3 regions of the Staphylococcus sp. NRL 16/872 genome follow, and region 2 is predicted to be linked to each of the others. Evidence: riboswitches for the same ligand, from Rfam matches in the RefSeq annotation. Region 2 holds a riboswitch; each other region holds the start of a gene.
The links. Region 2 has a riboswitch for thiamine pyrophosphate ahead of MT340_RS01565 (3-oxoacyl-ACP reductase). Riboswitches for the same ligand answer to the same signal wherever they lie in the genome.

Region 1 (11,018 bases), 1.1 Mb from region 2:
GCTAAACATGGTATAAAAGCGATTATTCAACCTGGTGGTTCAATTAAAGACCAAGATTCAATCGATATGGCTAATAAATATGGCATTACTATGGTAATGACAGGTATGCGTCACTTTAAACACTAATAAAATATTGAAAGGGATGGAGGGACTAGTTAGATGAATGTTTTAGTTATAGGTGCAGGTGGACGTGAACACGCTTTAGTTTCTAAATTACATCAATCGCCATTGATTCAACAGTTATTTGCTATTCCAGGCAATGATGCTATGGAGCATATGGCAGAAACACATACTGAAATTGCTGAAAATGATCATAAAGCTATTTTAAAGTTTGTAAAGGAAAATAATGTTGAATGGGTAGTTATCGGTCCTGAACAACCGCTAATTGATGGTTTATCTGATCGATTGTGTCAAGCGAATGTTAAAGTGTTTGGCCCGAATAAAGAAGCAGCACAAATAGAAGGTTCAAAATTATTTGCTAAGCAATTAATGGAAAAATACAATATTCCAACTGCGGATTATAAAGAAGTGAATTCTAAAACTGAGGCGCTTGATTATGTAAATCAATGCGAGTTGCCAATTGTAGCTAAAAAAGATGGTTTGGCAGCTGGTAAAGGCGTCATTATCGCTGAAACACGTGAAGATGCGATTGAAGCGGTCAAAACCCTATATCCAGAAGAACAAGGCAAAGTTGTATTTGAGCAATTTTTAGAAGGCGAAGAATTCTCATTAATGACCTTTATCAACGGCGACTATGCAGTACCATTTGACTGTATCGCCCAAGATCATAAACGTGCTTATGATAACGATGAAGGACCAAATACTGGTGGCATGGGCGCGTATTGTCCAGTCCCTCATATTTCTGAAGATGTTCTAAAACGTACGGATAAAGAAATTGCTCAACCTATTGCGAAAGCGATGAAAGCAGAAGGGTATGAGTACTTTGGATTGCTTTATATTGGAGCAATTTTAACATCTGAAGGCCCTAAAGTCATAGAATTTAATGCGCGTTTTGGCGATCCTGAAGCCCAAGTATTATTAAGTCGTTTAGAAAGTGATTTAATGGCTCAAATCGTCGCTTTAGACCGTAAAGAACCTATCCGTTTCCAATGGCAAGATGACTATGTCGTAGGTGTGATGTTAGCATCTAAAGGCTATCCAAGTAGCTATGAGAAAGGTGCCAAAGTAACAGGATTCGAATTAAATGAAAATTATTTCGTAAGTGGTTTACGTAAAGAAGATGATGCCTTCGTTACTTCAGGAGGCAGAGTTTTATTAGCTGTTGGAAAAGGGGCAACAATTGAAGAAGCGCAAAAAGCAGCTTATAGTAACGTGGAAAAAGTAGAAAGCGATAATCTATTCTATCGTCACGACATAGGAAATAAAGCATTGAAATAATAATATTAAACAATGAGGGCGTATCACATTGTGACTGATACGCCCTCATTGTTTGCTTTAAGCTGTATATTCTGATACACGAGCATCAGTAATCCCAGTGATAGGTAAGTATTGTGAAAGGTAAAATGCAATTATTAAAATGGCTACAAAGCAAAATAAAAATAAAATATCTTTATAAGAAAAAGGTGCTTTATAATAATACGTTCTTGGACCATCTTTAAAGCCCTTAGACTCCATCGCAACAGAAAGCTGATGTGCACGACGGATATTTTGACTTAATATAGGAATTAATAAATGTTTTAGACGTTTGATTCCTCTATAATTTGAAGCATCGATCATTTGATAACGCATTTTTAACGAACGTCTCAATTGAATAAATGATGTGAAAATGAGAGGAACCATTCTGATCGCAGCCATAAATGCATAAGCAATTTTAGGTTTAACTTTTAAATGTTGCATCAAACTATAAAAAATCATAACAATTTGTGAAGTTAAGGCGATTAAAACCCCAAACATAGAAACTGTTATTGTACGTAAAGATAGGTGGATCCCTCTGACGATACTTTCAGTACTAATTTGAATAATGCCCCATTTAAAAATCATATGTGTACCATCACCGTATAAAATCATAAATAAAGAAGATAATAGTGCAAATAAAGAAGACACCAATATAAATGAACCAGTAATTTTAAATGCGGTACCATTAAATGCAAGTAAAAAAATGAACATTAATATTGTTATATAGATCATATAATCAAAATTATGTACAAAAATAACAAAGCAGAATAAAGCTACTCCAAGTAATAATTTAGTGATGATATTAACATCATCAACGAATGTATAATGTTTTTTCCAGCGTTCAAACATGACATTCACCTACCATCTCTTTAAGTCGTCCATTTTCAACATTTAATTGGCGAGTTGGATAACGATGAATGATTTCAGGATCATGTGTCACCATGATAATTGTTTGACCATTAGACACACGTTCTTGGAATAACTCTATTAATTGAAATGTATTATGACTATCTAAACCAAACGTGGGTTCATCAAGTAAAATGATGTCAGCTTTTGAACTTAAAGCAGTTGCTACACTTAAACGACGCTTTTGGCCCATTGATAATTCAAAAGGATGTTGATCTTTAACATTGTCTAAATGTAAAAGTTTTAATAACTGTTGCGTTTCGTTCTCTGCAGCTTTACGGTCTAGATGATTATAATGAATATTAATTTCGTCATACACTGAATTAGTGATAAATTGAAGTTCAGGGTTTTGATAAACTAAATACATGTGTTTAGCAGCATCTTTTATTTTTTTCAATTGTTTATCTTGATAGAACATGTGTCCTTTGTATTTAATTAATTGCAGAATAGATTCTAATAAAGAAGTCTTACCGGCTCCATTTTTACCAGTAATAGTAATCCATTCTCCTGGATAAACACTTAAGTCATCTACAGTAAACAATTCTTTTTTACCACGAATAATTTCCCCATTTTTATAATCTAATAATATTTCATTTTTATCTGGGTATAGTGCTTTTGAATTGGGGGCGTGTTCCCAGGCATGAGGGTGCCATACTCCATATTCTGAAAGCAAAGGTTCACAATTTTGAAGAATATAATGTGGGGTATTATCAGCGATAATTTCACCTTCGTAATTCATTAAAATAACACGGTCAACATATTCCCAAATATGTTCCACTTTGTGTTCTACAATAAGCACTGTTTGATCTGCCCACAAATGGATTAATTTTTTCCATAAATCTGCTGTAGCATCTACATCTAACATGGCAGTAGGTTCATCTAAAAAAAGGGTATTAGCTTCTTGTAAAATGGTTTCTACAATTGCTAATTTCTGTTTCATACCGCCACTCAAGTTATTAACGAAAGTATCTTCAGTAACCTTTAAATCTACTGAAGCAAGAGCCTCTTCAATTTGGTGATCCATTTCATGACGAGGCACTTGTTTATTTTCAAGTACAAATGCTAATTCTTCATATACCTTAGGCATACAAAATTGTGTATCTGGATCTTGAAAGATTACTCCAGAATGGGAATCAATTTCTAACTCATCATACTTCATTGGAAGTTCAATGAGATTAGGAACGATACCACTTAAAACATTAAGCAATGTGCTTTTACCAGATCCTGAGGGACCTAGTAAAAGCACTTTTTGTTTATCTTTAATTTCAATATTTAAGTTATCGAATATTTTTCGATTACCATTTGGGTATTTTAGGCGTAAATTTTTAACTCTTAACACAATAATTTCCCCTTATAGGTTGTCGTAATCTTTTTGAGAAGCAGGGCGGAATAATTTAGTAACGCCTGTTTGATCAAGCGCTTTAACAATTAACCATGATAGTATTCCTGCAAGTACAATGCCACTGATTGCACGGAAAACAATAAATAATACTAAGTTCCATGCAGCTACATCTTTTAAATAACCATAAAAATAATCAACTGGGAATGAGATTAATGCAGTTGCTAAACCAGCCAAAGCAGCTACCATTAATGAACGTGATTTATATTTGAAAATAGCAAATACAATTTCACATGCTAAACCTTGTAAAACTGCGTAGATGATAGTTGGAATATCGAATTTACCCATTACAATCGTTTCACCAGCACCTGCAGCAAACTCAGCTATTAAAGCGATACCTGGTTTAGGAATGATTAAATATGCTACTACAGCAGCCATAAACCAAACCCCATAAGTTAATTGCTCTAAGTGAATCCCTGCTACTTGAGCAAAGTTGTATGGTAACCACCATAAGTTATAAATTATTGCAAATACAACTGCTATCAGTACTGTTACTAAGATTTCTGATAGCTTTAAACCTTTTGACATAATTATTTCCTCCTAAAAAAACGCACAACCCTCCGTAGAAAGTTGTGCGTAAATTTAAATAACATGCTTTATGTATATACAACAATTATTTATATTAGCGACACTTTCCTACGCTAGCTTTTAACTAGATCAGGTTCAAAGGGTTCGAGGATACTCCTCATCTCAGTATACACACCCCTAGTGCGTTGGATATTTAATTTAACATAAATGTATGACTTTTAAGAAGTATTGTCAAGGCGCATTTAAATATAAGGAACTTATTAAATATGTTTATTTAATAATTAATTAGATGAAAATAAAAACTACCAGCCAATTAAAATTGACTGATAGTAAAAATGTAATAACGCTAAATTAATCTAAAGTATCTTGAACATCTTGTTTTGTTTGTTCAAGGTCATCAGTTTTTTCTTCATTTTGTTCTTTTAATTTTTCTTCAGTTTCTTTTGCTTTTTCAGCTGCTGATTTTTTAGCATCTTCATTTGTCATCATACAACACTCCTTGTTGAATAATTATTACAATTATAGTTTACCCATAAAAAAGTAGGTTAAACTTATATAGGTCTAGAGTAGTATTTTATTTTTTTATTAAAGACAAGATTTAAATCTTCATATATAATAAATTTTGAGGTGAACAGTATGTCTTTTCTTAAGAAACACACCGAGATTATTTACAGTTATTTAATCGGTATCGTTTCACTCTTCACGGGTCTCATTATCCTGATTAATTTACCTTTAATTAAACAATTAAAAGATAAAAATAAAGCTGAATTAAGGATACATAATTTATGGGATTTTCTTAATGCATTCTTTAGTGAAATAATTAGAGTGATGAGTAGATTCATAGGCAACTTTCCTATTATAAGTGCAGTCATAATTATACTATTTGGTATTCTTTTAATGTTGATTGGTTATACATTATTTAGAACTACGAAATACGATTACGACATCTCAATTTTCTTTTTAGTTATTGGAATTCTATATTTCCTCATTACAATTACATTAATGACGCAAGTATATGGAATTTGGGCAATAATTTTCGTTATTCCATTTGTTATTCATACAGGGTACATTGTTTATAAAGATGAACTTTATAGTGAAAATAGAAAAAATCATTATCTTTGGATTATAGTTTCATATGGAATTGCTTATTTAATTACTCAAATTTCTTTATACGGCAAAATTGATGCAAATGAAATTGCACCAATTGATATTTTAAGTGTAGATACTTTCTTCTTAGTGATGTGGCTATTAGCTCAAGCATCTATATGGAACTTCTTATTCTTAAGAAGATCACTTCCATTAACAAAAGAAGAACTTGGGGAAGAAGAACCAGAATTATCAAGAACTACTAAAGGAAATGTATCGACTCAATCTAAAGTTCATTTTAAACAACTTCAAGATAAAACATCAGAATATGCACATAAGACGAGAAGAAGTGTAGACTTAGAAAAAATTAGAACTAAGCGCGATAAATTTAAAAATAAATTTAAAAAAGTTTTTGATATTCAGGAAGATGATATTCCTAATTGGATGCGTCGTCCTAAATGGATTAAACCCGCGTATGTAGAAATCTTCTGTGGTTTTGTTTTATTCTTATTTACGCTTATTGAATTTAACAATAGAAATTCATTATTCGTATCTGGTGAATGGCAATTATCACAAACACAATATGTTGTTGAATGGGTAACATTATTATTATTAATGTTTATTATCATTATTTATATTGCTACTACATTCACACATTATTTAAGAGGTAAATTTTATTATTTACAACTCTTTATGATAAGTATTTTATTCTTTAAATTACTGACAGAATTTATTAACATTATGCTTCACGGTCTACTTTTATCAATATTTATTACACCGACATTAATCATTATGTTAATAGCAGTAATTATTGCATTCACTCTACAGTTAAGAGATCGACCTTAACATTCAAGAGAATTGATGTAATATTGCAAATAAGACTAACTCCCTTCAAACTATTCATTGAAAAATGAGTATTTTGAGGGGAGTTATTTTATTTCGTATAGTATAAAGTGAAATTTAATTTTGTTAAAATAGGTAAGAACGTAAAGTAGAATAATTTTCAAAAAATATGATTTAAATAGGAGCGTTAGAAAATGAAAATAGCAACTTTAAATAAAGGAAAAGAAACAAAATATTTAAATCAGTATCCGTTAATAGATGAAGAAGATATTTACCAACACGACCATTTAAAGGAAGGCGACTTATTTTATTTAATGACAGAAAGTGATCAATACATTGCAACTGCATATGTTGGGCGTCAACATAAAGGTTTAGGATGGGTATTGAGTTATGACCAAAATGAAGTCATTAATACACAGTTTTTCGATAGTTTGTTTAAACAAGCGTTAGAAGAAAGAGAGTATTACTATCATATCGAAGGAACAAATGCGTTCAGATTATTTAATGCTGAGGGTGATGGCGTAGGTGGTCTTACGATTGATAACTATAATGGCCATTTACTTATTCAGTGGTATTCAAGAGGGATTTATAAGTTCCGTTACAACGTGGTTGAAGCTATACAAAACGTATTTGAATTTAAGTCAATTTATGAAAAAATGCGTTTTAAAGATACAGAATATACTGGTGGTCATGTGTTAGGTGAAACGCCAGAATTTCCAATTGTAATCGAAGAAAACTTTACATTTTATAATGTAGATTTAGATGACGGTTTAATGACAGGTATTTTCTTAGACCAAAAAGAAGTGCGTAAAAAATTACGTGATCACTTTTCAGAAGATAGAACAATACTGAACTTATTTAGTTATACAGGTGCTTTTTCAGTCATAGCGGCTCAAAATGCGGAAATGACTACTAGTGTCGATTTAGCAAATCGTTCGCGGGCTCTAACTGAAGAGAACTTTGGACTTAACGGTATTGATCCTAAAAGTCAGTATATATATGTAATGGATACATTCGATTTTTATAATTATGCAGCCCGCCACGGTAAACAATACGATACTATTGTCATTGATCCTCCAAGTTTTGCACGTAATAAGAAGAAAACTTTTTCAGTTCAAAAAAATTACGATGATTTGATTAACGGGGCGTTAGATATTTTAGAACCTAATGGATCAATGTTATTATGTACAAACTCAAGCGTCTTTCCATTAAAATCATTTAAGAATGTGATTAAAAAGACATTAGAATCAGCTGACGTTGAATATGAAATAGAAGAAGTCATGGGCTTACCAAAAGATTTTAAAACACATCCTCATTATAAACCTTCTAAATACTTGAAAGCAGTATTCTTAAATATTAAGCATTAACACAAATAAAAGTGGGTATAATGGTTTAATGAATGAAAAAGAATCAATACGAAAGGGTGTCGTAGTATGGGAATTATGAATAGATTTACAAATAATATGACAAATAAAGTAGGTAACAAAGTATTAAATATGGAAGAAATTAAAGAAAAAAGCGCTTTACCTACTACAAAAGAAGAAATTGAAGAGCGTAGAGTGAGAGCGGAAGCTCTTGTTAAAAAGAAATCTCTTTTATCTTCTGGAATGAGTGTCGTTCCTATTCCAGGACTAGACTTTGGTGTAGATATCAAATTAATGAGAGATATCATCGAAGATGTTAATAAAATTTACGGTCTAGATCACAAACAAGTGAATAATCTAGGTGATGATGTCAGAGAACGCGTATTAGCTGCAGCGGCAATACAAGGAAGTTCATTTGTAGGTAAAAAAGTATCAAGTGCTGTATTGAAAGTTGTAGTAAGAGATATGGCAAAACGTGCTGCTGCCAAACAAACTAAATGGTTCCCAGTGGTAGGACAAGCTGTGTCAGCTTCGATTAGCTATTATTTTATGAATAAACTAGGGCGCGACCACATAGAAAAATGTGAAAAAGTTTTATATGACATTATTTAAATTGAAAATGTTGTAGTATAATTATTATAAAGTGTTAATAGGATAACGGATATAATATTGATTAAATTTATTAACCAATTAATAATGAGCAATAGATTAATTGCACTTGAGTAGTAACATCAATTTTGAACAAGGAAAGTATAAATAATGGTTTAAGAGTGTTTATTAACAATCTAAATTGCTTGTTTAGTCATATCATTTGCCATTATAATAGTATTTCAATCATATAAGAATTGAATTTGCTATTATATTTTGGTAGTGTTATCTTATAAATTTATGTTAGATTATGATTAATTTGAATATTCTAACTTTGCGAAGGAGAAATAGATTATGGAACAAAAATCTTATGTAATTATCGATGAAACTGGTATTCATGCACGTCCTGCAACTATGTTAGTTCAAACTGCATCAAAATTTGATTCAGATATTCAATTAGAATACAACGGTAAAAAAGTCAACTTAAAATCTATCATGGGTGTTATGAGTTTAGGCGTAGGTAAAGATGCTGAAATCACTATCTATGCTGACGGAAGCGATGAACAAGACGCAATTCAAGCTATCAGTGATGTCTTATCTAAAGAAGGTTTAACTGAGTAATTATGTCTAACTTAATTAAAGGTATTGCTGCGTCTGATGGCGTCGCAATTGCTAAAGCATATTTATTAGTAGAGCCAGATTTATCATTTACTAATGAAAAAGTCACTGATACTGATGCTGAAATTAAAAAATTTAGAAATGCGTTAGAAGCTTCTAAAATTGAGTTAACTAAAATCAGAAATAACGCTGAAAAACAATTAGGTCCTGATAAAGCTGCTATCTTTGATGCACATTTATTAGTACTTGATGATCCTGAGTTAATTCAACCAATCGAAGATAAAATTGCGAATGAAAAAGCAAGTGCTCCAGAAGCATTACATGAAGTCACTACGCAATTTATTACAATCTTTGAATCAATGGATAATGAATACATGAGAGAGCGTGCTGCAGATATTAGAGACGTTTCTAAACGTGTGTTAGCACATCTTTTAGGTGTTGATTTACCTAACCCAAGTATGATTGATGAAAGTGTAGTTATCGTCGGAAATGATTTAACACCTTCTGACACTGCACAATTAAACAAAGAATTTGTTCAAGGCTTCGTTACTAATATTGGTGGACGTACTAGTCACTCAGCAATTATGAGTCGTTCATTAGAAATTGCTGCGGTAGTAGGAACTAAATCAATTACGAAAGAAGTTAAACAAGGTGACATGATTATTGTTGACGGTACAACTGGTGACGTAATCGTTGATCCTACTGAAGATGAATTAATTGCTTATCAAAACAAACGTGAACGTTTCTTTGAAGATAAGAAAGAATTACAAAAATTACGTGATGCAGAAACTGTCACTATTGACGGTGAACATGCTGAATTAGCTGCAAATATCGGTACGCCTGACGATTTATATGGCGTAATGGAAAATGGCGCTGAAGGTATTGGTTTATATAGAACGGAATTCCTTTATATGGGTAGAGATCAAATGCCAACTGAAGATGAGCAATTTGAAGCCTATAAAAAAGTGCTTGAAACGATGAAAGATAAACGCGTAGTTGTACGTACTTTAGATATCGGTGGGGATAAAGAATTACCTTACTTGAATTTACCTAAAGAAATGAATCCATTCTTAGGATATCGTGCAATACGTTTATGTTTAGATCAACAAGATATTTTCAGAACGCAATTACGTGCATTATTACGTGCATCTGCATACGGTAAATTAAATATTATGTTCCCAATGGTAGCAACTATTAATGAATTCCGCGATGCAAAAGCGATTCTTTTAGAAGAAAAAGAAAACCTTAAAAACGATGGTCACGAAGTGTCAGATGAAATTGAATTAGGTATCATGGTTGAAATTCCATCAACTGCTGCTTTAGCAGACGTATTCGCTAAAGAAGTTGATTTCTTCAGCATTGGTACGAATGATTTAATTCAATATACTATGGCAGCTGACCGTATGTCAGAACGTGTTTCTTACTTATACCAACCATATAATCCAGCGATATTACGCTTGGTTAAACAAGTTATTGAAGCTTCTCATAAAGAAGGTAAATGGACTGGTATGTGTGGTGAAATGGCTGGAGACGAAACAGCTATTCCATTATTATTAGGTTTAGGATTAGATGAATTCTCTATGAGTGCAACATCTATTTTAAAAGCTAGAAGACAAATTAATGGTCTAAGTAAAAATGAAATGGCAGAATTAGCGCATCGCGCAATTAATTGTGCGACACAAGATGAAGTCAAAGATTTAGTAAATAATATCTCTAAATAATTATAAATATGGCACCTTTGTTTAATTTGACATTAGACAAAGGTGCTTTTTTGTTATAAACGTCGTACATCAAGACTTAACTTTATAGAGGTGATGTTAGACGTTTTTTAAATTATTTTTATCTAATTAATTCTCAATATTAAAAGCTTTGTTAATTTTTTCCATATCAACACTGTACATAGGTTCATTATTTAAAAGTATAAATGGCGTGGCAAATGCATCATAGTTCATCATTTCTTGTCGGTATTTATCTTTAGCAATATTTTTTTCTTCGTAATTCACATGATGTTCACTTAAATAATTTTTAACAAATGTGCAGGGCGGACAATCATTTTGAGTATAAATAGTAATTGAAGACATTAATAAACACTCCTTTTGTCAATTATTTTAACTGAAATTACTATATAAAATATTATTCATAATTGCAAACTGTGAAAATTATGTGAAATACATTGTTAAAAATTTATGAAGATTAAGCAAAACAATTTAGTTAGAAAAAAGAAAGTAATATAATTTAAATCGATTGTTTTTAAAAATATAATTCTAAAT
Region 2 (11,018 bases):
ATTCAAAGACATCGAAGAATATTATGGACCTTTTCAAAAAAATAAATAATCATCAACAAACAATCTTAATGGTGACGCATTCAGCAGTGGATGCATCTTATGCAAAGCGTGTGTTGTTTATTAAAGATGGACGTTTGTATCATGAGATTTATCGTGGAGAGGAATCACAACAAGATTTCCAGAAACGTATTGCGGATAGTTTAGCCATTCTGAATGAAAGAGGTGACTAAGATGCCATTTCGTATGCTTTGGACGATGATTGGTCAGAACTTCAAAACACAACGCCATGTGATGATACCGTTTATTTTAGCGTTGGGTATGATATTTGGCATTGAATTCATACTACTATCTTTAAACATGAATGAGTATGTACAAAAACGTAGTGATACGTTACCGATTTTTATAGGGTTAGGTAACTTTTTCATGAGTGTCTTAGGTTTTACCTTTATTTTATATGCGAATCGTTTCATGATGAAACGACGTCAACAGGAATTGGCGATGTATATGATATTAGGAATGGAGAAGAAACATTTCCAAATCATTATATTGATAGAAATGATTTATCAATATATTATGATTGCACTTCTTAGTATTTCAGGAGGCTATTTATTTGGTGCTTTAATTTTTATGTTGTTAAATAAATTGATGCATCAAACAGGCATGTCATTAATAGACTATCCCTTCAATATTAACGCTATGCTCATTACTTTATTAATGTTGGCAGTGCTAATGTTATTCTTATTTGTAATGAATAATATTAAACTATTATTCCAAAGTCCAATTAAATTAATTCAGCAACACCAGAAAATGGAGAAGCGATTACCTAAGCCCATACTCTATATATTATTAATCATAGGTCTTATCGCCATAGCTATAAGTTATAAAACTGCCTTAAGTGATGTGTTATTAACTGAATCATTAGTCCATATTTTTAAGGCTGTCTTTCTTGTTATGTTAGGAACATATTGTTTGTTTATGTCATTAGGAGTTTTATTACTTGAATGGTTACAAAAAATTCCGAAACTGTACTATCATCCGAAATATTTTTTCATTATTTCTGGTTTAAGATCTAGAATTAATACGAATGCTATCGGACTTGCCAGTATTTCTATTTTATGTACATTTTTAATTGTCACTTTGGGCATGACGATTACGACATATCGTGGTATAGACAAAAGCATCGATAAAATGATGCCTGACCAATATAAAATTTCAGTTAAAGGTAATGTGAAAACAGATAAGCACGTTCAACGTAAAGTGTATAACTTAGAACGTGATATTGAGAAGAATGCGAAGATAGATTTCTTTAAAGAAATACCAATAGCTATGGTTAGTTCTGCATACCAGCCTCCAAATAAATTTGTTAAAGAAAAAAATAACTTAACAAAATTGAACCTTAATAGTACTTTCTTAATTTTTATGACGCAAGATGAATATAATAAAGTGGCTACAAATAAAGTACATTTAAACAAAGATGAAGTAGGGCTTTCTAGCGATAGTTTAGTATTTAAAAAATTAAAACATCTCACATTGATGAATCAGCACTTTAAGGCGAGACAAGTCAATCAGTATAGTTATAGTTATAAGATGCCTTATGCATTAACAGTAGTAACGCCTAACAATAAAATTTATAATCAATTAACACATTACTATTTAAGTGGTCTTTATTCACCTAGTCGTAATATGAGCATTTATGAAACAACATTTATAAATTTTAATATTATGACTAAAGATGCTTCTCATTTTAATAAAATGATGAATCATCTAGAGGATAAATATAAAATTGATATTCAAACTAGACACGAAACTGCAACAGTTTTGTATGAATTTAATGGTGGATTGATATTTATTGGTGTAGTTGTGTCTATAGTCTTGCTGCTTGGCACGTTCTTAATGATGTACTATAAAAATATTGCAGAAGGCTATGAAGATCGTCGTAATTATCAAATTATGGCAAAAGTTGGGATTGAGGACGAACGTATTAAATCGACTATTAATCATCAGATTATTTGGATTTTTGCTTTACCGATTTTAGTAGCGATGATTCATGTCACTGTGGCGTTTAAATATATTTTCACGCTATTAGGTGCGTTAAGCATTACGAATATAGGTGTTTTCGCGACAAGTTATATTGGTGTTATCATCACTGTTATCGCTATCTATGCCTTAATGTATTGGATTACGTCACGCATTTATTACCTAATTGTCCATCGTTATTTTTAATTTTTTGAAAAGGAATTTTATTTTACTTTTCAAAAATAAGAGTAACATCAATATCAGTAGGGTATAGGACAAAAAAAGGAGGCATAATTATGGCGAATCAAACATATGATTATTCAACAAAGAATGAACATGGACATAATAAAGTGAGCCGAGTTGGTGAACACATACTGACTTGGGTCGGTGTTGCTATACAAGCGTTGGTTGCAATTATATTTCTTTTAATCCGTCCTTTTGTAGGTAATAGTGAATTCCGCCAACAAATCTTAACGGAATCTCAAAAACAAGGAAATCAATATTCTACAACTGAAGTTAACCAGGGTGTTAGTGCGTTAAGTAAATTTATTGATTTCTTTACATGGGCTTCAATCATTCCTTTAATTTTAGCAATTATTGGAGGCTTTTTAATCAGTAAAAAACATAAAGCTGCTGGTATTTTAATTCTTATCGCAGGTATCTTAGCTTTAGCATCTAACTGGATTAGTGCTATCTTATGGTTAATCGCAGGTATTATGTTATTAGTAAGAAAAGCTAAAAAACATAATGATAATGATTATGATCACCGCTATTATGATAATAATGGTAATCATCACGATAATGGTTACGACAACCGTCACGACAACCGTCACAATGGTTATGGTGACCACCATGACAATAACTATGATAATAACAACAGAAATAATGGTTATGCGAATATGACAAACCAAGGTCAACGTGGCAATGATTATCATAATGATAGAAATGATCACCGTTATGATAGAGACAACCACGATAGAAACGATAGAGAGCGTAATGATGTAAACGCTAGTAACAATGCTTTCATTTTAGATGAAGAAGATAAAGCGAAAGAACAAGATTATATTAAAGATCAATATTCAAATAATGAACATGACGTGCATAATGGTAGTCATTATGATTCTCGTCATAGCAATGACAATGAGCGTCATCACCATGATGATTTAAACCGTGATGAGGACTTCAATCGTCGCAATGATGTGGATTGGTCAGCAGATAACAATCACGAACACAATAATAATCTTGGTAGAACATTAACTAATGATGAAGATTATCAACATGATAATCACCGTCGCGATATCGATGACAACAACTATCGTCGTAGTGATAGATACAATCATAGCAATGATAATCATTCTAATGATTTAAATAGAGATCATGAACAGAATCATCAAAATGATAATTTCTTAAAAGATGAAGCTAAAAAATTACAAGACAAAAAAGATAACGATCCATATAAATATTAATGGAGATTGTCTAGAGTCTGGGGCGAGCCTGAAAAAACGGCTCGCTTTTATTATGGAAAAAATAAGGCGATGGTGCTCCTAAGTTAGCATCATCGCCTTCATGTTAATTTCTATTATATGAATTAATAAATTGGATATGGGATAAATGAATTTTGAATTGGATAATTTGGATAATAATGAATGTCTTAAGACTGTAGGTAAACTCTTTCAGTCTTAATAGTTTTAAGAACTTTATCAATAAGCTCTATTGAATTTCTAATTTAACCCTAAGTGATCTCTCAGGGTATGTCCTGTGTACGCTGTGCGATATAAACCACGACGTTGTAATTCAGGAACGATTAAATCTACAAAGTCTTTTAAGCTATGTGGGAGGGAAGGTGGCATTAAATTGAACCCATCTGCGACACCTTCGTTGAACCAATGCTCCATTTCGTCTACGATTTCTTCAGGTGTGCCGACTAAAGTTAAATGACCGCCTCCAGCATTTAAATAGCCAAGTAATTCACGAACAGTCGGTTGTTTGTCATTAATGATTTCAAGGATGGTTTCATAACGACCTTTAGGTCCACTAAATTCTTCAAGTGGGGGTAATTCAGGAACGGGTTGGTCTAGTTCCCATTGATTACAATCTTGTTGGACAAAGAAACTTAACTGTTTTAAAGCAGTTTCAACAGAAAGTAAGGCATCTAGCTCTGCTTTTTTAGCTTCTGCTTCTTCATGCGTACGCCCCACGTAAGTGACTAATCCCGGAAAGACTTTAATGTATCTTGGGTTATCTGTATTTTGTTTCATTTGAGCATCTAGTCTTTCACGATAGCGTTGAGCTTGTTTGAGATTCCACGCTACTGAATAGACGGCATCAGCATATTTCGTAGCTAATGCAATACCGTGGTTAGATGAACCTGCTTGCATAGCAACGGGCTTTCCTTGTGGACTTTGTGGTGTAGTGAGTGGTCCACGCACTTGGAAATATTTACTTTTATGGTGAAGCGGTTGTATCGTTGTCGTATCCATCAACGTGCCGGCTTCACGATCAGGTTGAAAGTCCTCAGTAGTCCATGACTCAAACAACTCATTAACGACGTGGGCGAATTCGTCCGCCTTTTCATAACGAACAGCATGCTCAGGCAATGCTTCCATACTGTGGTTCTGAGCCTCCACATCTGTCATAGAAGTCACTAAATTCCAACCGACGCGTCCACCAGTGATATGGTCCAAACTTAATAACTGACGCGCTGCCGTAAATGGATTTGAAAATGTACTCGAGATAGTGGGTACCAAACCAACATGATGTGTAACCTGGGAAATAGCCGTTAAGTTAATGAGCGGGTCAAACCAGAAACTCGGCATCGTCGTGAAACCAGGATTGAAAGCTTGATTATCCGCAAAGAATACGACGTCAAATAGTCCTTTTTCGGAAAGTTGAGCTAGCTCTTGATAATACGTAATATCACCAAGACGTTCAACGCTTGAATTAGATTGTTGCCAAGCTGCCTGATGATGCCCACAACCGTAAATTAAAATGCCAATGTGTAATTGTTGTTTCTCTTTCTTCATAATGAATCACTAACACTCCAGTTTGTTGTTGGGATTTTGATTAAATAGAGAAGAATGCGTGCATTGAGTACGTCACTATCGACTCCAAAAGTTTTAGTTCATTGTTAAACCACCATCAACTGTAATGTTTTGTCCTGTAACGCCATTTGCGGCTTCAGAACTTAAGTACGCTACCATATTTGCCACGTCTTGAGGTGTAGTCACTTTGCGTAATGGTGTCGTTTGGGCAATCAAGTCAAATACTTCTGGTGTGGTTACAGCACTGGCATCAGTCGTTTTTAATAAGCCACCAGAAACCATATTAGCCGTAATGCCATATTGACCTAATTCAGCAGCAACGTTGCGTGTAAATCCGATTAAGCCTGCTTTGGCTGTTGTATATTCATGATATGGCACGACAGGATTTTGGAATAAATTTGTACCGATGCTGATGATACTACCAGCGTTACGTTCAATAAATTGAGGGACTACACTTTGAGTAACATTAAATGCTGCTTTTAATGTGCCATCAATTTGCTGTTGGTAATCTTCCCAAGTTAAGTCTTTAAATGCTTTTTGTGCTACTGGGTCAAACTTGAAATTGACTAACGCATTATTGACAACCACATCGATTTGACCGAAATGGGCGGTTGCTTCTTTGACTAAACGTTCCACTTCTTCGCGTTGTGTCACGTCTGCTTGTAGTGCGATTGCGTTGTCGCCTAATTCTGTTGCTAACTGTTCAGCAGTCTCTTTACTCTTATTATAATTAATGACAACTTGAAATCCTTGAGACACTAATGTTTTTACGATGACTGCGCCTAAACCACGGCCACTGCCTGTTACTAATACTGTTCTTGCCATTGCACAAGCCTCCATCACTTTCTTTTACAGTAAAAAAATACGCAACCTTCGCTAGGAAAGTTGCGTAAATGATAGATATGTATATAGAAAAGAGATTTGACATAAAATCTCTATCAACATCTAAAATTTATCCCACACTTTCCTACGCTAGTATGAACTAGTTCAGGTTCAAAGGGTTCGAGGACAAGCCTCATCTCAGTTAAAAAACACCCCTAGTGCATATATTAATACTATATTTACAATGTATAATTTTTGAATTTAGAAGTCAAGGTAATTGCAGAGTAAAAGTAGGGCAAGATAGGCTATCTATTTGCGTCTATCTTGTCTGCTTTTAGGAAATCTTTTAGTTTAAAGCGAATAAATTAAAGGCTCTTATAAGTTTCATAGGTTAATTAATTAATCAAAATTGATTAAAAATAAATTTGTAAAAATATTGAAATTCATTAAAATTGGTAATGCACAAGTTTTAAGATTGAAAAAGTATTAAAAGTAAATTTAATATATATATGAACTAAATATAAATAGTTGTTTTTAAAATTTTCAATCTGGAGCGAAGATAAAAAAGGGGATATAAACGTTAAATATGAAGTTAACGTTTGTTTTTATATTGGGAAAATATTCAAAATTTATTAAAGGAGAGCGAAAGAAGTATGAATTGGCTAGCAGTCTTGCTATTTTTAGGCGTAGTTATCGGTATTAGTGTTTATGCTTATTGGCGATCGAAAAAAGTACAAACCGATAGTGCAGACGGCTATTTTATGGGAGGCAATACTTTAACAGGTTTCACTATTGCTTCAACGATTATCATGACCAATCTATCAACAGAACAATTAGTAGGTCAGAATGGTCAAAGTTATGGAAAAGGTATGGAGGTTATGGCGTGGGAAATTACTGCTGCCGTAGCGGTAGTCTTACTCGCTTGGGTCTTCCTTCCTAAATACTTACGTTATGGTGTTTCTACCATTTCTGAATTTTTAGAGATGAGATATGATACATTTACGAAGCGTTTTGTATCAATTTTATTTATTTTCACGTATGTCGTGTCGTTTATGCCTGTTGTTTTATATTCAGGTTCTTTAGTCTTTAATAAGATGTTTCATATTGGCGACTATTTAGGTGTAAGCAATACGACAGCAACCATCATTATTTCATTAACAATTGGTGTGATTGGTGTCCTTTATCTCTTTATAGGTGGCTTATCTTTAAGTGCATTCAGTGACTCTATTTACGGTATCGGGTTAATTGTTGGTGGTTTAATTGTAACTTTAATTGGCTTACATCATGTGGGTGATGGCGGTTTCGTCAAAGGTTTCGACAATATCGTTCAACACACGCCTGAGAAACTTAACGCGTTTGGCTCAGTAGATTCAAATATCGTGCCATGGCCAACATTATTCTTTGGTATGTTTTTTAATAACTTATTCTTCTGGTGTGCCAACCAAATGATTGTTCAAAAAGCACTAGCAGCTAAAAACTTAAAAGAATCACAAAAAGGTGCTATTTACTTAAGTATCTTTAAAATATTTGGACCTATCTTCACAGTCATTCCGGGTGTCATTGCTTATAACTATTTTAATGGTGGTATCGATAATAATGACAATGCGTATCCAGCGCTAATTCAAAGTATTTTACCAGACTTGTCATTAGGTCTCTTTGGTGCCGTTATTTTTGGTGCTATCTTAAGTTCCTTCGTAGGTTCATTAAACAGTACTACGACATTATTTACCTATGACTTCTATAAACCACTCTTTGGTAAAAAAGCGTCAGACAAACACATAGCTCGCGTAGGTCATATTGCGACAGTAGTCATTGGTGCTATCTGTGTAGGACTTTCTCCATTAATTTCACTATTCCCAAGTGGTTTATATGCGATTGTTCAACAATTTAACGGCGTTTATAGTATGCCCGTTCTTGTGTTAGTACTTGTGGCATTTTTCTCTAGACGTACCTCTAAGTTAGGTGCTAAAGTAGCACTGTTTACGCATATTATTTTATATGTCACTGTAAGCTTGATGTTCCCACAAATTAATTATCTCTATACATTTAGTGTTATCTTCTTTATTGATTTAATCATTGTACTTATTTTCAATAAATTGAAACCATCTAATGAATTTGATTTAAATACAAATAACGCTAAAGTGGATCTAACACCTTGGAAATATCGCTATATTGCAGGCACAATTATCTTAGCTTTAGTTGTGATTATTTATATCATCTTCTCACCATTAGTACTTGCTAAATAAAACATATCAATGTATAGGGTGTACGTTTAAATGTAGATTGCCACTTTAAACGTACACTTTTCGTTTATTTTTTTTAAAAAAGGAGGGAGTTAACTTAATGTACACGATTGGACTCGTACCTTCGCCGGGCGTGGCACGTAAACATGTCGACTGTGCGATACCCAAGATACAAGGCTTACTTCAACAACGTATTAATAGCAACGTAGATTGGAAGTTCGAAACCAAAGTCGACTTATTAATCGGCTCAGCAGAAGATGTGTACGCAAGTATAGATAAAGCTGCTGAATTAAAGAAACAAAATGAGTGGGATTTCGTCGTTTGCATTACCGACTTACCAAGTATCTCAGGTAACAAAGTCGTTATTAGTGACTTTGATAGTGAACAACAAATCGCAATGATATCGATGCCTTCATTAGGCTGGTTTAATTTTGAACGTAAATTAGTTAACAGTATTACGTCATTAATTGAGCAATTGTATTACGACAAACCTAAATCTCACCCTAAATTTTCACTATTTATTCGTCCGAAAGCAGTGGAGCCGAGTGAGGATGATAGTACAAAACAACGCTATATCAATCCTTTCCTTATATTAGGGTGGATTCAACTTATACTGGGGTTAACGCGGGCGAATGAACCGTGGAAGAATATCTTTAATTTTAAAAAAATTATTTCAGTGGCATTTGCGACAGGGACCTATGTTTCTATTTTTTCAATGCCTTGGGAATTAAGTGTTCAATATTCAATTTATCGATTTATTATTTTAATGATTATCGCTATCGTAGGCATGGCAGGCTGGTTACTCTATGCACATCAATTATTTGAACGTAAAACAGCGAAATCTCAACGGGTTTATCGTTATATTTATAACGCTACAACGATGCTCACATTAATTTTAATTACATTAATGAATTACGTGATATTATATGTTTTACTATCTATCAGTATTTCACTATTTGTACCTGTGAGTTTATTTAATAATTGGACAAGTGCGAATCCGGATTTTACTTTTCAAAATTATTTAAAACTCTTATGGTTTGTAGCGTCATTAGGCTTACTGGCTGGAGCAATGGGATCTACAGTAGAGGACGAAGAAAAAATTCGTCGCATTACGTATTCATATCGCCAGTATCATCGTTATAAAGAAGCGGAACAAGAAGAACAGAAAGAGGAAGAACAACAACAATCTGCTTCTCAAGATGAGTCACAACAACAAGTAGAACAATCCGCTTCAAATAAAGAAGATAATGAAGAAGCGCATGAAGGTAAAAAACAAGACCACAGAGAGGAGGATGAAGGATGAGTAATAACGACGAAAAATTAGTTGGTTTAGTTGTCGCGCCAGGCGTCACTGAAACCTTAGGCGAAAGTTTAATTGATGAGCTACCAGACATTTTGTCACAACAACACAATCATCAACACGATTGGAAAATTGATCTCGTCGCTGATCCTCTGACTGGTTTTGCTGAATCTGTAGAAGAAATCTTCAAAAAAATTCAAGATTATCATGATGAAAGACAATGGGATTATGTGGTTGCTATTACAGACTTACCAATGTTTTATCAGCACCATGTGTTAGCTTTAGATATTAATAAAAAGAATGGGGCAGCCATTTTTTCATATCCAGCATTTGGATGGCGACCTGTTAAGAATCGTTTTAAGAATGCTATCGTTACGATAATCAATGAAGTACATCGTTCAGAAGAACAAAACAAAGAATACGATGATGATAATAGTGTTAAAAATATGATGAGTAAGCAATTTCCTTTCTCAAAAATTAAAAAAACAGAAGTTTATTTAGAGGAAACAAAAACGAATCATTTACGTTATTTATCTAACTCACGTTCTGCAGGTATGTTACGTTTAGTCAGTGGCATGACCTTTGCGAACAATCCATTAAATATGATGGCAAGTCTAAGCAATATCGTAGCGATTGCCTTTACAACTGGCGCATTTGGCCTAATCTTTACAACGATGTGGCAGATGAGCATGGAATTTTCAATGTGGCGTCTCTTTGGAATCTCGGTCATCGCGATTCTCGGGATGTTGGTATGGATCATGTTGTCTCACAATTTATGGGAATCAACTAAACATAGTAATAATAAGCGCATCATTTGGTTATATAATTTAACAACCGTTATGACCTTATTAATCGCTATTATTATTTACTACATTATCTTGTATCTATTATTCTTAATCGCAGAAGTCGTTCTCTTACCAGCTAATTTCTTAGGACAACAAGTAGGATTGAAAGGACCAGCTGGCATAAATTTATATCTCAGCATTCCATGGTTCGCCGCTTCTATATCTACTGTGGCCGGTGCGATTGGCGCTGGTTTATTGAATGATCAACTGATTAAAGAAAGTACGTATGGTTATCGCCAACAAATGCGTTATAACGATAGAAACCAATAATAGTTTAATATGATTAAGAGTTTGCCAAAGCCAATGGGAGTGTTATTACTTCGATTGGCTTTATTTTTAAATTATTTTCCGGGAAAAATAAATATAGAAAATTTCAAAGAAGTCATTTAAAATTAAGCGTAAATACTACGTGTGTATACATAAAAATAGAGAAACCTTATTTCACACTCATCATTGTTATTACTCTCATCAAGAAGTGAAAGGAAGGTCATTTATGAAATATTGCACTCAATGTGGAAATGAAATTAACGCTCATCAACGTTTTTGTAACAGATGCGGTCACGATTTAAAAGCATTTGAACAGTATCGGGATAGTGAAATTTATTTCCAACCTCAACCGTCAGAATCATATCAACCAAAGCGTAAAGTTTGGCCGTGGGTTGTTATAGGTATGCTCATTATTGCTATTATATTTGCAAGCTCTCTTACATATTATTTCTTCTTTATAAAAGATGAACAACATACGCCAAAC
Region 3 (11,018 bases), 170 kb from region 2:
TGAAAACTGTTGAATACGCGAATGGATTCAGCATCGCAAGTTGGACATTTAGCTGTATCGTGTTGAACGTTCATAGATTGGCGGAGAGTGAATTCTCCGCAATTTGTACAGTTGTATGTGTAGTTAGGCATTATTTGTCTGGCTCCAAGTTTGGAATAATATCTTCTTTGAAGATTTCTCTTGGAATAGCAATCGTACAACATGCGTTTGGAACGTCTACGATACCAGCAACTGTGCCTTGAACTGGCGCTGTGCCTAAAAGCATATACGCTTGTTCTCCAGTAAAACCACGTGTTTTTAAGAATTCGATAGCATTTAATACTGCATTTCTATAAGCTGTATTAGCATCAAGGTACGTTTGTTTGCCACTAAATTCGTTTACAGAAATACCTTCAAATACTATGTAATCTGTATAGTTTGGCATAACTGGACTTGGTTTGAATGCAGGATTTTTCTTAATATGATATTTTTCCATACCATTTTTAATCACGTTAACGCGTAGTTCAATCCAACCTGGCATTTCAATACCGCCACAGAATGTAATTTCCCCATCACCTTGTGAGAAGTGTAAATCTCCTACTGATAATTTTGCGCCATCGACAAAGACAGGAAAGTAAATGCGAGAGCCTTTAGATAAGTTTTTAATGTCACAGTTACCACCATTTTCACGAGGAGGGACAGTACGTGCACCTTCTTTAGCTACTCTGTCGAAATCTTTACCAGTTAATGTCCCAGCAACTACAGCGTCTGTGTCAGGTAAGTTAGCTAACACAGGTTGACGATTTGGATCCGTATCAACTAATTCTTTTTCACGGCGATTCCATTCATCTAACATTTCTTGAGTTGGCGCTACGCCAATCAGTCCTGGGTGAATTAAACCAATAAATTCAACGCCTGGAACGTGACGACTTGTTGCGTAAATGCCATTAAAGTCCCAAATTGATTTCTGAGCATTCGGATAATGATCAACTAAAAAGCTACCGCCGTTTGTTTTATCAAAGATACCATTGAACCCCCATTGATGCTCGTCAAAAATTCCAATATCTAAAATATCCACTACAAGTAAGTCGCCTGGTTTAACACCATTAACGTGAACTGGTCCACTTAATACATGCACACGATTTAAGTTCACATTTTTAATGTCACCCGGGTCATCGTTGTTACTAATTTGGCCGTCTGTCCAATCTAAACATTCCATTCTGAATGATTCTCCCGGATCCACTGAAAATGCTGCAGGAATATCTGGATGCCAGCGGTTATGTCCAGGATGTGCTTGTTGGTCCATTGTCTTGTTCAAATCAATACTAAATAACTTTTTAGGCATAGGCCTAACCCCCTTGTTTAATAAAGTTATAAAAATTGATTATGACTGAATATTTTGTTTCCTAAATCATAGCATATAAATCCCCAAAATTAGAGTAATTGTACAATTTAAAATTCCTAAATATTAAAAAAACTTATCTTTACTCAAAACGGGTAAAGATAAGTTTTAATGTTATTCAATTGGTTCCAAATTCATAATTGCACCAAAATTTTGTTGAGCATTAGTAAATGTAATAAATGCTACAAGCTCCACTATTTCTTGGTCTGTTAATCCTTCTTTAAGCACCTGAATAATATTATCTGGAATTTGATCTCCCATTTTAATAAATACTTCGGTAAAGCCAATACAAATGGTCGATTTTTCATCTTTTAGACTGCCGGTAGGTTTACCTTTTGCTTTACAGTATTGGCAACCGTTTTTCTGTGCTAACATTCTTCTTATTTCTTCTTTCAGTTCTTTACTTAAAGTACCATCATTTTCTAATAAATCACTGAGTTGAGTCCATGAAGACATCAATTCTGGTTGATGGCCTAATAATTTCTGAAAAGGTGTATTTCCAACTTTCGTATAATTGATAATCGGCATGATCTTACCTCCTTTGAATATATTTTATTGCTTATATCAAAGTTTGAACTTAATATTTATATGGAATTACATCATATTACTTTCACTATTTTAGGAGGTTACGCTCATGGACTATACAAATATAAATTTATTAAATATACTAAAAGAAAATAGTAAATTATCGCTTAGTGAACTAAGTCAAAAAGTGAATCTATCCGTTCCTTCAACGAGAGAGCGTATTCACAAATTAATTGATTCTGGCATTATCAAAAATTATACAATCAACATTGATTACAGTTTATTGGGCTATGATATTGAAGCAATTATAGAACTTACTATTAAAAATAATTTATACAAAGACTTTAAGAATTATATTTCTGAACAAGAGAATGTTGCATTTTGTTATAGAATTTCAGGTGACAGTTGTTTTATGTTTAAAGCACGTTTTAAAGACATGAAAAAAGCAGAGAACTTTATAGATTCTCTGCAGAAATATGGGCATAGTAAGACGCATTTTATTTTTTCAAAGGTAGTGTAATTCACTAATTTAAAATTATACTAATGCTTCTTTGATTTTATTTAAGCCTTTTTTCATGATTTCTCGTGGGATGGCGATATTAATTCTGACATGGCCTTCTGCATTATGAACAAATTGTTCTTCTCCTTCAATGATGACGCCTGCATGTTTGATAAAGTATTTAGCTATTGGTTCGTCGATTTCTTTTTGGTTGATGTAATAGCTTAAATCTACCCACGCTAGGTAAGTTGCTTCTGGTATTTTAAATTTTGCATGTGGAAGTTCATTGTCCAAGAATTCTGCTAAATATTTAAAATTGTCATCTAAATAGTCATTCATTGCGGCTAACCAGTCTTCGCCCTTTTCATAAGCAGCTTGGGTCGCGACAATGCTTAATGGATTCTCTGAACTAAAGTGACGTAACTTCCATGTCTTTAATAATCGTCTATTAGGAATGATAATATTTGAGAACATGAGGCCAGCAATGTTGAAAGCTTTACTTTGAGACATTGTTGTGATGATCTTATCGTACTCTGGCATTGCTTTAGCAAACGGCACGTGCGTTTGGCCAGCACGTTTAATGTCACAGTGAATTTCATCTGAAATGACCCACACATCATTGTCTTGCATAATTTCTCCAAATTGTTTTAATTCCTCTTCTGACCACACTCTACCTGTTGGGTTATGTGGGTTAGCGAAGATACATAGTTTTATATTTTCTGTTTCTACTTTTTTACGGACATCTTCAAAGTCAATTTCGTAATAACCGTCTTTATTAATGAGTGGTGAATAAACAGTTGAAACTTTATTTCTGTCGCATGCCATTTTAAATGGGCCATAACTTGGTGTAAGGATTAGTGCTTTGTCCTCCTCGTCGCAAATATAACTTACTAATTCTATGATGCCGGCCACAATACCGTGAGAGAAGACGAGTTGTTCTTGAGGAAAAGAATACCCAAAACGTCGTTCAGTCCATGAAACAAAAGCTTCATAATAGTCTGAGCCAAATATATTGGTATATCCTAGAATTTTTTTATCGAGTCTGTCACGTATAGCATCTAAAACTACATCTGGTGTTGCGAAGTCCATATCTTCAACCCACATGCGAATTAATTCATCATTATTTTCTATATCTGATACATCAGTATCTCCAAATAAATAGCCTTTGTAACCTTCCACATTCATCGCATTGGTATAACGACGTTCTATAATTTCATCAAAATTGTAAGTCAAAGTACTTCCTCCTGAAATTTGTTTTACTTAAATATCATTTTAATACTTATTATTTTTAAATTCATTTATAAAAATTAAGAGCATTACAGCACTTATTTAAAATAAAAAAGCTATTCCCTCAAGTACTGAGAAAATAGCTTTCTAGAATTAATTAAGCTAGACCATCAATAATATATGTGATGCCTAATACTGCAAATGTGACGGCAATCATTAATGATACGAAGATCATGCCCATCATTGGGTTAAATAATAAAATAATTCCTAAAATAATACCTAGAATGTTTACAATAATTGATAAAAATCTTAAGCGATTTTGATGAGAAATTGTAAATAAACCAATGATTGAACTTACAATAAACCATGCCGCGAACATGAAGACAAAGAATTCAGAACTGGCGCCTACGTTAAAGACTACTAATAATCCAAAAATAATATCAATAATACCAATGAGGATGATTAGTCCTGAACTGCCTCCTGCTAATGCTTTCGTTGCACGTCGGAATAAGAGCTGGATGATACCATTAATGAAAATGAATAAACCGATTAGCCATGTTAATGTATAAAAGTTCTTCACGGGATAGCTAAATATAATAATCGCTACTATGAGGAGTAACGTGCCCATAATTAAACTTGACCATTTTAATTTGTCGTTGTTTTGTGCCAAAAAATTCCTTCTCTCTACATAATTTTTTACTCAGTATAATAGAACAAATTGGAAAGCACAATAATTCTACCTAATCATATCTTTCACATGAACGACATCGTTGCTAAAGTAACATTTTCTAGAAAAAACCTATAAAAAATAGTTTATAATTCATCAAAATCTTCTTTTGAGGCGCTATGATATAGTTTTGTTACGCCTGTTTTTTCTAAAGCTTTCACAATATAATAGCCTAATGCTCCCGAAAGTAATGTTCCACTAACTATTCTGATTGAGTAAAGTAAGATAATATTCCACATTGCCATATTTCCTAAATAGTTAAATATCCAATCTATAGGAATAGTAAAAATTCCAGCCGTAGCGCCTGCTAACATAGTTACAGCCAGTTTAGTTGATTTATATTTAAATATTAAAAATATAATTTCACAAGCTAAACCTTGCGCTAAACTGTGGAGTAAAATAGACATATTTATATCTCCTGATAAAATAGTCTCTCCAGAACCTGCAGCTAGTTCTGCTAATAAAGCTACACCTGGTTTACGTATTATTAAGAATGCAACAATCGCTGCTATAAACCATAGTCCATAAGCAATTTGATCTAGATGAAGACCCAATGGTTTCAATGCTGCTACCGTTAAGCCTACTCCTTTATATACTAAACCGAAGATAAAACTAATTAAAACAGTAACCAAAATATCTGATAAATTTAATTTTTTCATTTTCTAACTCCTTTTATGAATTGAGTAGAAAAGTACATAAAAAAACAAACATATCTAACTAGATAGTTTGCGTAACTGTAAAAGTATATATGTATCCTAGATGTGATATACACTTCCCTACGCTAGTGCTAACTAGTTCAGGTTCAAAGGGTTTGGATTACTCCATCTCAGTTTTTAAAACACCCCTAGTACTTATATCTACTATAATTTAAATATAGATTTCTTTTATTTTTTTGTCAAAATTTAATTTTGCCATTCAATTAATGTTTTAATATAATAGAATTAATAATAAATAATAAAGGTCGTCACTATGGGTGCTTTTTGCTGAGAGAAGTTGCTAACTTCAACCATCGAACCTGATATGGTTAATACCAACGAAGGAAAGTGATTGTAGATAATTATTATTTCTACTCAAGCAGGAAGCACTTATGTAGTGCATTCCTGCTTTTTTAATAAAGGAGTAGATATAAATGAACTTTGAACAAATAAAACAGTATATTTATCAATTTATTGAATATGGAAGCTCAGATGATTTCCCGACAGTTGCTTTAAAGCTATTTGAATTTCAATATAACGAAAACCGTGATTATCAAAAATTTTGTTTATCTCAAGGTAAAACACCTCAAACAATTAACGATTGGAAAGATATTCCGGCTGTACCAATTAATGCTTTCAAACATGCGACATTTAGTGCTGTACCGATTGAAGAGACACAATTTATCTATATGACTAGTGGTACTACAAGCGGAATTAAAGGTAAAAATTATCATAAAGATTTAGATGTTTACGATTTAGCTATGACATCTTTTTTCAAAAAAATGTTTCTTCCAGATTACAGTGAGATTGAGATGGCGATATTATTTCCTACTCCTAAAGCATTACCAAACTCTTCATTAGCGCATTACCTTGAAGTAGCAAAGTCCACATTTGGAACGAAGGATAGTGCTACTTATATAGATAATAACGGTATTCAATACACAGAACTTATTCAAGCTTTACGACGATCTGAAACAAATGAAACACCATTTTCTTTACTTGGTGCAAGTTATAGTATTGTTCATTTAATTGAATATCTAGAAGATCATAATCTATCTTTTAAATTACCTAAAGGCAGTCGCATATTAGATACTGGAGGTTACAAAAATCGTTCTAAAGAGTTACCTCAACAAGAATTTTATGAGAAATTATCAAATATATTTAATGTTCCCAAAGATATGTGTATCAATATGTATGGTGTCACTGAATTAAGCACACAATTTTATGATAAAGGGAATGAAATATCTTCATCGATTAAATATGCTCCTCATTGGTGTAGAACTCGTGTAGTTAACCCAATGACTATGGAAGATGTTCCTTATAATGAAAAAGGTATTTTAATCCATTATGACTTAGCAAACTATAATTCTGTTGCCACAATCATGATGGAAGATGTCGGAGAACCTACTAAAGAAGGATTTGTCTTACATGGTAGAACTGAAGGCGCATTAGCAAAAGGTTGTTCTTTAGCTGTTGAAGAATTTTTAAATTCTAAAAATTAAGGAGATACATATGAAACTAAAAGTCGGATACGTCCCTTTTATTAACAGTCACGAAATAAGCTATAAAGAAATCGACTTTCAAGACTATACTGCTTTAGTTCCTGATTTAACTGAAGACCAATTAGAATTCGTATGTTCTAAAATAAAAGAAAACAGAATAAAATTGAAAAATTATTCAACTAATAAAATTATTAATGTAATTGACCAAGCTATTCATATTTTTTTAGATCCACAATCAAAATGGCGAAAAAATATTGATAGAATAATACCTCAAACTACTGGTTATAGTTCAGAAATTATTAAAGTAGGATTTACTAAGTATTTAACTACTTTTAGAAAATATGAACTGCAACGTTTCGTGTCAGAAGATTTTTATAATCCTCAAATTTTAGAACAATTTGTTCCTAATCATAAAGGTGGTTTCTCAAAAGCTATAGCGTCAGACATCATTACTCATGTATGGTCTGGAAATGTTCCAGGACTTCCTTTATGGAGTCTAATAAGTAGCTTACTCGTTAAATCTGGAAGTATTTGTAAATTACCTAAGTCTGAACCTTTTATTGCGAGTTGGTTTGTGCAACTTCTGGCTGAAATTGATTCAGTCATTAGTAATAGCATAGCAATTATTTATTGGCCTGGAGGTACTACAAAGCTCGAAGATATCGCCATCAATCATTCAGATGTCATTATTGGATATGGAAATAATGACATTTTAAATCAAATTTCTAAAAGAGTCCCTGCTACTAAAAAGTTTTTAGGATATGGTGAGAAAGTAGGTTTATCTATAGTCAGTCGTGAAACTTTAAAACCTAATAAAGTTCATAATATCGTTAAAAATATAGCGTTAGAAATAATGCGTTACGATCAGCAAGGATGCTATTCTCCACAAATGATATTTGTTCAAAAAAATGCTCAAATTAATTCTAAAAATTTCGCTCAGATGGTCGGCAGTGCCCTACATCAACTAGAAAAACAATATCCTTTACGTTCGCTCAACTTAGAAGAAAGTATAGAACGTGCCCAGAGAATTAAAGAAATTGAAACACAGTCAATTTTTGATGACACTTTAAAATTATTCAAAAACCAAAAATCATCATGGGTCGTTGTTTATCAAGAAAGTTTAATCTTTTATCCTACTTCTTTGAATCGTTTTATTCGCATTATGCCATTTAGCGATATCAATGAACTTGTGCAATTAATCACTTTTCATAAAAAATATATACAAACGATTGGGTTGTCAGCTTCAAAAGAAACTATGTTTGACTGGTGTGAAAAATTATCATGTACAGGAGTCAGTCGCTTTACAAGTCTTAAATCGATGACTTTACCTGAAGAAGGGTGGCATCATGATGGAGGGTTTAACTTAAAAGATTTAGTCTCTTATGTAGATATTGAACAAGATTTATTAACTGATAGTGAAAATTACGTAGAATACGAAATTTAACAAGTGAAGGATGGAATTTAATGAATCATTTTCAAAATAAAGTTGTTTTAATTACGGGAGGTAGTAGAGGTATTGGCCGTGCAATTTCGATGGCATTTGCTAAAGAAAAAGCAACAGTCATTATTAATTACAAAACAAATGATAGTGCTGCAAATGAGACAGTTCAAGAATGCAAAAGTTTAGGTGCCAACGTGGAAGCTATAAAATCTGATATTAGCAATAAAGAAGAAGTTCGAGATATGATGAAATATATTATTAATAAATACGGAAAAATTTCATGTTTAATCAATAATGCCTTTGCTCCATTCACATTTGATGCCGAAAATCGACAAATGGCAGATGAAGTTTCTTGGGAAGATTATGATTCACAATTCCAAGGTGCTGTTAAATACGCTTATAATACTATCCACTATTGCCTACCTTATCTTAAAGAGGAAGTAGACAGTTCAATTATTAATATTTCAAGTAACTTAACTAAGCGTCCTATCATACCATATCATCAATATAATATTGCTAAATCAGCATTAGAGAGTTTTACCAAAAACCTTGCAATGGACTTAGGACGATATAACATTCGTGTTAATTGCATTGCACCTGGATTAGTATATCCAACCAATGGGACGTACAACACTAAAGAAAAACTAAAAGAAGACATGATAACTCAAACGCCATTAGGCAGAATCGCAACTCCAGAAGATATCGCAGGACCGACTCTATTTTTAGCGTCAGCATGGAGTCAGTTTATGACGGGACAAGTTTTATACGTTGATGGTGGTTTCACTATTTAATTTCTCAGCATATTGTTACTCGTACAACTACAGTTTTCTAATTTTCAAAAAGGGTATTTAAATAGATAAGATATTTGATTAGGAGGCTAGTTTATGAGTACGAAAACAGCGTTAGTAGTCGTTACAAGTGTTTCAAAATATCCAGATATGAATCGTCCGACTGGACTATGGTTCGGTGAAGTGGTGCATTTCGCAGATGTATTATATAAAAATGGTTATGAAGTGCACTATATTAGTCCTGAAGGTGGCTATACTGCTATTGACCCACAAAGTTTACAAGAAGATATGATGACAGATTTAGATTGGAAATACTATCAAGATAAAGACTTCATGACACGGCTTGGTCATACTGTAACGCCAGATGCAGTTAAAGCTGAAAATTATGATGTTATTTATTATGCTGGTGGTCACGGTACAATTTGGGACTTTAAAGATAATAAAGATTTACAAAGATTAACACGTGAAATCTATGAAAATAACGGTACGGTTTCATCTGTATGTCACGGTGCGATTGGCTTATTAAATGTTAAAGACAGTGAAGGCCGTAACATTATCGACGGTAAAACAGTTACCGGTTTCTCAAATAGTGAAGAACAAGCCGTTGGTTTAGCGGATAAAGTGCCTTATTTAACTGAAGATGAACTTAAAAATCGTGGTGCTAACTACGAACAAGGTGACAATTGGAATGAATTTGCGGTAGCAGATGGCCGTATTATCACAGGCCAAAATCCACAATCTGGTAAAGCTGTTGCTGAAAAATTCTTAGAAACACAAAAATAGAATAAACTAAAATAGTTCCAGGCCAGTTATCACGGCTTGGAACTATTTTTAATATCTAAATTTAATCTTCTAAATAATCAAAGATAGGCTTTGGTTGGCCTAATGATAGATCTGCAATAATGTGTTGAGCGTCAACAATTTTCTTAACTGGAAAATCAGCTAATGGCGCCATTACGTGCTCGAATAATTGTAAACGTGCTGGGCTACGATATGCTTCTTTTAATTTAATGTCTGTGATTTGACTACGTGTTAATTCGCATACACGTAGGCTACCGTCATAATCACGGACTTGTTTTAACATGAATTGAGGTGCAGTTACACTTTTAAGCGCTTCTTGTTCATCCATTTTATGATGTTTATAACCCATTGTCGCTTGAGCAACGCGTAATGAGTTATAATCTAATGTTCCTACTAATACATCATTATCAACGTAAAGTTTAGGTTGTCCAGCTTTTTTAGGGAAAGCTGAAACTTCACGGCCACTTGCGATTGCAGCTTGGTTATTGACGTACATAGATAAATAGAATTCACCTTGTTCGCCGTTATACTCTACAGGAATCACTTGGCCAGCTTCTTGGTAACTGCCTAAACCTGTACTATCAGGCATGTTAATAACTTCAAATTTGATTTTATTGCTTGTTACTTTTAATGGTTCGGGAACCACTTTTTCTAACATTTCTCTATCAGTTTCATAAATAATGTTTAGATATTCACGATTTTTGAAAAAGATTTCAGTTGATTCAAATACTGGAGCATTAACTGGTGTGGATAATACCTGTTTTACTTCCTCTTTATTCATAAACTAACACTCCTAATACATTTATTAATCAAATAATTTTTCGAATTTTTTAATGCTTGTATCGAAATCAGGCACTTCTTTATTATCTTGTGCATTTGATACGATTTCTTGAATTAAGTCGTTCACTGGTGTATCCACGTTGTTTTCTTTACCTAATTTAGTTACAACACCATTGATATAGTTAATTTCTGTTGGACGTTGTTTTTGTAAGTCTTGTAACATACTAGCTTCTAATGATCTCATAGGCTCAATTGCTTTACGCATTTGATCGATTTGCTTATCAACGTCTGTAATTTCATCGTATCCACGATAATCTAACGCACTTAAGACTACGAAGTCGATACCAGCAGCTTTACCTACTTTAATAACCTCGTTAATTGCGTATAATGTTGCTTTAGCGCCAACTGGGTTATCTACTACATCACCGTATGTGCCACCAGTTGCTGCAGACATACCACTAAATGCACTATTAATGATTAATTTTGCCCATTTAGTTCCTGGTAAATTTTCAGAAATAGAGATACCACCGATTGGTTCTAACGCTTTTTGAATGCGTTGAATACGCTCAGTAACTTCTCCATTTAATTCACCAATTTCGATGGCATTCTTTTTAAATGTTTCGAATTCAGTTGTTAATTTAGATACACCTGG

Region 1: linked by a shared signal. The riboswitch ahead of MT340_RS08760 (ECF transporter S component) and the one ahead of MT340_RS01565 (3-oxoacyl-ACP reductase) in region 2 are both predicted to bind thiamine pyrophosphate.
Region 3: linked by a shared signal. The riboswitch ahead of MT340_RS00750 (ECF transporter S component) and the one ahead of MT340_RS01565 (3-oxoacyl-ACP reductase) in region 2 are both predicted to bind thiamine pyrophosphate.

Annotation. Positions count from the first base shown of each region.
Region 1 is NZ_CP119327.1:1,757,273-1,768,290, reverse strand. It holds gene purH (bifunctional phosphoribosylaminoimidazolecarboxamide formyltransferase/IMP cyclohydrolase) at 1-126, shown strand, start outside; gene purD (phosphoribosylamine--glycine ligase) at 160-1,398, shown strand; gene MT340_RS08770 (energy-coupling factor transporter transmembrane component T family protein) at 1,456-2,265, opposite strand; gene MT340_RS08765 (ABC transporter ATP-binding protein) at 2,258-3,661, opposite strand; gene MT340_RS08760 (ECF transporter S component) at 3,674-4,249, opposite strand; TPP riboswitch at 4,338-4,438, opposite strand; gene graF (glycopeptide resistance-associated protein GraF) at 4,601-4,735, opposite strand; gene auxA (lipoteichoic acid stability factor AuxA) at 4,886-6,181, shown strand; gene MT340_RS08745 (class I SAM-dependent rRNA methyltransferase) at 6,373-7,545, shown strand; gene MT340_RS08740 (DUF697 domain-containing protein) at 7,612-8,154, shown strand; gene MT340_RS08735 (phosphocarrier protein HPr) at 8,485-8,751, shown strand; gene ptsP (phosphoenolpyruvate--protein phosphotransferase) at 8,754-10,469, shown strand; gene MT340_RS08725 (glutaredoxin family protein) at 10,596-10,829, opposite strand.
Region 2 is NZ_CP119327.1:320,369-331,386, forward strand. It holds gene MT340_RS01545 (ABC transporter ATP-binding protein) at 1-230, shown strand, start outside; gene MT340_RS01550 (ABC transporter permease) at 232-2,223, shown strand; gene MT340_RS01555 (DUF4064 domain-containing protein) at 2,313-3,482, shown strand; gene MT340_RS01560 (LLM class flavin-dependent oxidoreductase) at 3,738-5,039, opposite strand; gene MT340_RS01565 (3-oxoacyl-ACP reductase) at 5,133-5,882, opposite strand; TPP riboswitch at 6,005-6,106, opposite strand; gene MT340_RS01570 (solute:sodium symporter family transporter) at 6,533-8,125, shown strand; gene MT340_RS01575 (5,10-methylene-tetrahydrofolate dehydrogenase) at 8,223-9,425, shown strand; gene MT340_RS01580 (5,10-methylene-tetrahydrofolate dehydrogenase) at 9,422-10,537, shown strand; gene MT340_RS01585 (zinc-ribbon domain-containing protein) at 10,761-11,018, shown strand, end outside.
Region 3 is NZ_CP119327.1:151,856-162,873, reverse strand. It holds gene MT340_RS00780 (FmdB family zinc ribbon protein) at 1-131, opposite strand, end outside; gene fmdA (formamidase) at 131-1,324, opposite strand; gene MT340_RS00770 (carboxymuconolactone decarboxylase family protein) at 1,496-1,909, opposite strand; gene MT340_RS00765 (Lrp/AsnC family transcriptional regulator) at 2,016-2,426, shown strand; gene MT340_RS00760 (3M3SH-releasing C-S lyase) at 2,442-3,638, opposite strand; gene MT340_RS00755 (DUF308 domain-containing protein) at 3,790-4,302, opposite strand; gene MT340_RS00750 (ECF transporter S component) at 4,446-5,018, opposite strand; TPP riboswitch at 5,116-5,215, opposite strand; TPP riboswitch at 5,319-5,418, shown strand; gene MT340_RS00745 (LuxE/PaaK family acyltransferase) at 5,489-6,556, shown strand; gene MT340_RS00740 (acyl-CoA reductase) at 6,567-8,000, shown strand; gene MT340_RS00735 (SDR family oxidoreductase) at 8,021-8,788, shown strand; gene MT340_RS00730 (type 1 glutamine amidotransferase domain-containing protein) at 8,882-9,568, shown strand; gene MT340_RS00725 (acetoacetate decarboxylase) at 9,630-10,367, opposite strand; gene MT340_RS00720 (ketopantoate reductase family protein) at 10,392-11,018, opposite strand, start outside.